2 linked regions of the Geminicoccus roseus DSM 18922 genome follow. The protein of the gene in region 1 interacts with the protein of each later gene in a pairwise test. Links are inferred from orthologs where the notes say so. Each region holds a gene or a part of one and is shown in the gene's direction. Other genes may lie near its edges.

Region 1 (3,106 bases):
CTTGGTCGTCGGCTTGATGCCCACGATCTCGACTTCCTCGCCGACCTTCACCACCCCGCGCTCCACGCGCCCGGTCACCACCGTGCCGCGGCCCGAGATCGAGAACACGTCCTCGATCGGCATCAGGAACGGCTTGTCCACCGCCCGCTCCGGCTGCGGAATGTACTCGTCCACCGCCTTCATCAGCGCCAGGATCTGCTCGCGGCCGATCGCGTCGTCCTTGCCTTCCAGCGCCGCCAGCGCCGAACCCTTGATGATCGGGATGTCGTCGCCCGGGAAGTTGTACTTCGACAAAAGCTCACGCACCTCGAGCTCCACCAGCTCGAGCAGCTCCGGGTCGTCGACCATGTCGACCTTGTTCAGGAACACCACCAGCGCCGGAACGCCCACCTGGCGCGCCAACAGGATGTGCTCGCGCGTCTGCGGCATCGGGCCGTCCGCCGCCGACACCACCAGGATCGCGCCGTCCATCTGCGCCGCACCGGTGATCATGTTCTTCACGTAGTCGGCATGCCCAGGGCAGTCGACGTGCGCGTAGTGCCGCTTCTCCGTCTCGTACTCCACATGCGCCGTGTTGATCGTGATCCCGCGCGCCTTCTCCTCCGGCGCCTTGTCGATCTGGTCGTACGCCGTGAACGACGCACCGCCAGCCTCCGCCAGGATCTTCGTGATCGCAGCCGTCAGCGTGGTCTTGCCGTGATCCACGTGACCAACCGTACCAATGTTCGCGTGCGGCTTCGTCCGCTTGAACGTCTCTTTGGCCATGGCGGGAACAGTCCGGAGCTTTTTTTGGGGTTCGGTGTCGACAGGCTCCTGCGTGGAGCGGGCGACGGGGATCGAACCCGCACAACCAGCTTGGAAGGCTGGGGCTCTACCATTGAGCTACGCCCGCGGCACGAAGGCGCTTCTCTCTGCCAGGCAGGGTGGTGGAGGGGGTTGGATTTGAACCAACGTAGGCTTACGCCGGCAGATTTACAGTCTGCTGCCATTGACCACTCGGCCACCCCTCCGGTAGCCCTGCCGTTCAGCGAGAGCGGCCGGGTGGTAGACTTCCAGGCGACGCCTTGTCAATCGACTGCACCAAGAAAATCACGAGAATCCGTTGAAAAGACGTCCTACGGCGAAAAGCCCGACCATTCTGCTGTTTGGCCGGCACGCCGTTCTTGCCGCCCTGGCCAACCCGAACCGGCGCGTGCGCCGCCTGCATGTCAGCGACGGGACCGCCAGGACCCTCACCCTGCCCCCGGCGCATGCCGGCCTGGAGATGCGCCGGACCGACGATAGGTGCTTCGAGCTCCTGCTCGGGCGCGGCGCCGTCCATCAGGGTCTGGTCGCCGAGGTCGAGATGCTGGAGCCGGTCGATCCCGCGGGCTTCCTGGACCGGCATCCCCAGGCACGCCGGATCGTGGCGGTCGATCAGGTCACCGACCCGCGCAATCTGGGAGCGATCCTGCGCTCCGCCGCGGCGTTCGGGGTCGACATGGTCGTGCTGCCGGAGCGGCACGCGGCGCCGCTGGACGGCGTCTGTGCCCGGGCCGCCGCCGGCGGGCTGGACATCGTGCCGGTCGCCGAGGTCGTGAACCTCGCCCGCTGCCTGGTCGACCTGAAGGAGCGCGGCTTCACCGTGGTCGGCCTGGACGGCGAGGCCAAGACCAGCCTGGCTTCGGACCCGCCCCCGGAGCCGTGGGTCCTGGTGCTCGGCAGCGAGGGCGAAGGCATGCGCCGCCTGGTGCGCGAACGCTGCGACCGGCTGGCGGCGTTGCCGATCGATGCGCGGATCGAGAGCCTGAACGTCTCGGTCGCCGCCGGAATCGCGTTGTGGACGCTTACCCAGGGCGGCTAGGGCTGCTAGAAAGTCGCGCGGGCCGGCGTAGCTCAGTTGGTAGAGCATCCGCCTTGTAAGCGGGAGGTCACGGGTTCGAATCCTGTCGCCGGCACCATCCCCTCCCCCGCGCACCGGATCACCCGCCGAGTGGCCTGGACCGGGGGCCGGCAGGCCCGCTGGACTCCTTGGGCGCCGCCGCTGCTGGCGGCGGAACCTCCAGGGTTGAAGTCGATTTTTTTCTCACCCATGTTCGCGGCGTTCGTCTCGTCTGCGGGCGACTTTGGTCTGGCCCCGGCGGGCGGGGCGCATGTCATGGCGCCTCGGCGAGTGGCCGATGTGATGGAGCGGCGCGATGCGTCCAGAGGATACGCACGCGGCCGACGGCAGGCCTTCGAGAAGTAGCGGCAGGTTGCGGCCGCTGTCGGTCGGCCTGCTGGTGGGCGCGACCCTGGCCCTGACCGGGGCGAGCTGGTGGGGCATCCAGCTCCGGTCGGAACTGGCGGCCCGGGACGCCATCATCGACCGCCTGGCCGACGAGAACCGCGACCTCCGCCACGACCAGCAGCGCACCCGGCAACTCGAGGTGGCGTTCGCCGAGCTGAACCAGACCAGCCTCGCCCAGCGCACGACCATCCAGCGCCTGATGGACCTCCACGGCAGCGCCACCGCCGAGCTCACCACCGTGCGCGGGCAGCTGGCCGGTGCCGACCGCCGCCGGCTCGAGGCCATGGTGGTGATGGACCGTCTGGTGGCCGACCAGGCAGCCCAAGCCCCGGTCGCCGCCGCGGTTCTCGCCGGTCCCGCCAAGGTGACCAAGCTCACCGCGGCGCTCGACCGGGCCCTGGCCGACCGGGCGAGCGCGGAGATGGAATCCACGGCGCTCTCCGCCAAGGCCGCTTCCCTGGAAGCGAAGCTGGACGACCTGAGCAAGGAGCTGGAGGCCACCAAGGAGAGCTTCCAGGCCTGGGCCGCCCATCACTACGGCGCGCTGAAGGGCGTGCTGAAGACCTCCGGGGTCCGGGTCGATCCTCTGGTCAAGCTGGCGAGCGCCGAGATGGAAGGCGAAGGCGGCCCGTTCGTGCCGCTCGCGCCGGGCGACGAGCATGCCGGCCGCAGCACGCTGGTGCCGCTCCCGCATGAACTGGACGCCAGCTTCCGCGCGGTCGACACCATGCGCCGGCTCCTGGTCGCCCTGCCGCTCGGCATCCCGGCGCCGGACGCAGAGACCCGCAGCGGCTTCGGCATCCGCCGCGATCCGTTCACCGGCCGCCGGGCCATGCA
Region 2 (2,916 bases), 1.0 Mb from region 1 along the record:
GGACCGCATCGGCCATCTTGAGCGCGGTTTCCAGATTATGCGGCCAGGGCAGGCCGTGGCTCACCAGGGTCGTTTCCAGCGCCACCACCGGGCGTCCGGCATCCAGCGCCGCCCGGATCTCCGGCGCCACCTCGATCGGCATGGTTGCGACCTTCTCCCGACATCCGCATATGTGCCAGGCCCAGCGGCCACTGGGCGCATCGTACATCTTTAGTCAAAGGGCATGCCAATGTCGTCGTTCGCTCGTCAACAAAAAGCGCTGGTCTCCACCATGGTCCTGATCGCGGCGGCCGAGGGGGAGATGACCGACAGCGAACTGACCATGATTGGCCGGCTGGTCTCGACGCTGCCGGTGTTCCAGGACTTCGACAAGGACAGCATCCCCGAGATCGGCCGGCACGTGACCGTGCTCCTGCAAAAGTCCAAGGGCCTGAACGAGCTGGTCAAGGAGCTGCAGGAGGCCCTGGACCGGCCGCTGCGCGAGACCGCGTACGTGCTGGCCTGCGACGTCGCCGCCGCCGACGGGGTGGCCGGCGACGAGGAGCTGGAGATCCTGGAGAACCTGCGCGACTGGCTGGAGCTGGACGGGCTGACCACCGCCGCTTTGGAGCGCGCGGCCGGGGCACGCTACCGCAAGCACGGCTGAGCGGGGCCACCCCGATGCACGGCTTTCCCAGAAAGGCGCCGGACGACGGCATGCTGCTGGCGCCTTCGGATGTCGCCCGCCTGGACCAGCGGGCGATCGCACTGGGAACGCCGGGCCATGTCCTGATGGAGCGGGCCGGCCTGGCGGTCGCCCGCGCCATCACCGCCCGCTTCGCCCGCCGCCCGGTGCTGGTGGCGTGCGGGCCGGGCAACAATGGCGGCGACGGCTGGGTGGTGGCGCGCCTCCTGCGCGCGGCCGGCTGGCCAGTCACGCTGCTCTCCCTGGTCGATCCGGCCAGGCTCGGCGGCGACGCCGCCCGTGCCGCGGCCGCCTGGGACGGTGCCTGGCAACAGCTCCAGGACGCGCGCCCAAGTCCGGGCGAGCTGGTGGTCGACGCTTTGTTCGGCGCCGGGCTTGCCCGCGACGTCGACGGCGAGGCGGCCCTCCTGATCCGGCGGATCGCGGAGGCCGGCTGCCCGGTGGTCGCGGTCGACATCCCGTCCGGCATTGACGGCGCCACCGGCCTGGTGCGCGGCCAGGCGGTGCGGGCCGACCTCACCGTCACCTTCGTGCGCAAGAAGCCGGGCCTGGTGCTGCTGCCCGGGCGCAGCCATGCCGGTACGGTGCAGGTCGCCGATATCGGGATCGGCAGCGACCAGCTGGCGGAGCTGGAGGGAACGGTCAGGATCAACCAGCCTTCCTGGTGGCGGGACGCCCTGCCCCGCCGCGACGCTCTTTCCCACAAATACCGGTTCGGCCATGCGGTGATGATCGGCGGGCGGGCCGATGCCACTGGTGCTGCCCGGCTGAGCGCCATGACCGCGCTCAGGATCGGCGCCGGGGTGGTCACGGTGGCGGCCGACCCGGACGCCGTCCCGTTCTATGCCCAGGAGAGCGCCGACCTGATCACCCGGCCGGTCGCTGAGGAGGCCGATCTCGACCGGCTCCTGGAGGACCCGCGCCGAAACGCGGTGGCGATCGGCCCAGCCGCCGGGGTGGGCGAGCGGACCCGGGGCCGGATCGGCCGGATCCTGGCGGCGGGCAAGCGCGCCGTGCTGGATGCCGACGCGCTGACCAGCATCGCCCCCTGCGAGGGCCGGCTCGCCGACGGCACCGACCTGGTGCTCACCCCGCACGAGGGCGAGTTCCAGCGCCTGTTTCCCGATCTCAAGGGCGCCCGGATCGAGCGCGCCTGCGCGGCCGCCGCACGCAGCGGTGCGGTCGTGGTGCTCAAAGGCGGCGACACGATCGTGGCGGCGCCGGACGGGCGCGTCGCGATCCTCGAGCTGGATGCCCCGGCCCTTGCCACCGCCGGGGCCGGCGACGTGCTCACCGGTGCGATCCTGGGCCTGCTGGCCCAGAACATGCCGGCCTTTCTGGCGGCGGCGGCGGCAGTGCGGCTGCACGCCGAGGCCGGCGCCGCGCTGGGCACGGGCCTGATCTCCGCCGACCTGCCAAAGGCGATCGCCGCCCGGCTTGCGCTCCACTGAGCACGTTCCGGTAGAGAATGCCGGCGGTGGGGCTGTCACGCTCTGGTTGCCGCAGCCCGGGCGTATTAACCCCTGGATATTCAAGCGACGGTGTCGCCCGGGCAGCCGGCGGGGCCGGGGCCGGTGGTCGTGCGTTGAGAGAATGTGCGTGGACGAAGTGAGCGAGCCGGGCGGACCGTTCGACGAGACCCGGCACCGGCAGCCCGATGCCAGGACGGCGGACGGCCTGCCGGACGCGGACCTGCGGGCGATCCTGGACGCCACCGGCCAGGCCATGCTGCTGGTGAGCCGGCCCGAGCGCGAGCGCCCGCACCCGCTGGTCCTCTGGTGGAACCATGCCCTGGAGGCGCTGACCGGATTTGCCGGCCGCGACCTCGCCCAGGCGCGCCTCAGGCTGCTGCGCGCCGGCGACCCCACCGACCCGGCCTTTGCCGCCCTGCTCAACGCCCTGGCCGCCGGCGAGAGCTGGAGCGGCGAGCTGCTGCTCGCCACCGCCCGCCGCGAGCCTTTGCGGGTGGCGGCGCGCAGCCAGGTGCTGGGCGACGCCAAGCGCTGCCTGCTGATCCTGGAGCCGGTCGGCCGGGACGGGCTGGACGCCGACCTGCCCTCGGTGGCGCGGATGCTGGGCGACCTGGTCGCGGGCGGGCTCTACCGCCTGGCCGCCGACATCGATGGCGGGCTGAAGCTGGAATGGGCCGACCCGGCGGTGGAGCGGCTGACCGGCTACGCCCTGCCCGAGCTGCAGGCGCGCGGCGGGCTCAGCGGCCTGGTGGTGCCGCG

Evidence for each region. Proteins that work in one complex are often made in the same cells at the same time.
Region 2: the proteins of rlmB (region 1) and GEMRO_RS0120780 interact in binary tests that used the Escherichia coli proteins (3 or more experiments, as listed by UniProt). The link is inferred for Geminicoccus roseus DSM 18922 from one-to-one orthologs.

What each region holds. Positions count from the first base shown.
Region 1 is NZ_KE386572.1:3,136,438-3,139,543, reverse strand. The notes cover bases 120-2,972. They hold rlmB (23S rRNA (guanosine(2251)-2'-O)-methyltransferase RlmB), read left to right. Parts: upstream 120-1,102; coding sequence 1,103-1,843; downstream 1,844-2,972. Other genes in these bases: GEMRO_RS35325 (M23 family metallopeptidase), read left to right, coding at 2,235-2,972; tuf (elongation factor Tu), read right to left, coding at 120-765. Also shown: more of tuf, read right to left, coding at 1-119; more of GEMRO_RS35325, read left to right, coding at 2,973-3,106. UniProt on the Escherichia coli protein: Specifically methylates the ribose of guanosine 2251 in 23S rRNA.
Region 2 is NZ_KE386572.1:4,182,544-4,185,459, reverse strand. It holds GEMRO_RS0120780 (NAD(P)H-hydrate dehydratase), read left to right. Parts: upstream 1-696; coding sequence 697-2,136; downstream 2,137-2,916. Other genes in the region: GEMRO_RS32885 (EAL domain-containing protein), read left to right, coding at 2,285-2,916; GEMRO_RS0120785 (tellurite resistance TerB family protein), read left to right, coding at 230-646; GEMRO_RS0120790 (pseudouridine-5'-phosphate glycosidase), read right to left, coding at 1-142. UniProt on the Escherichia coli protein: Bifunctional enzyme that catalyzes the epimerization of the S- and R-forms of NAD(P)HX and the dehydration of the S-form of NAD(P)HX at the expense of ADP, which is converted to AMP.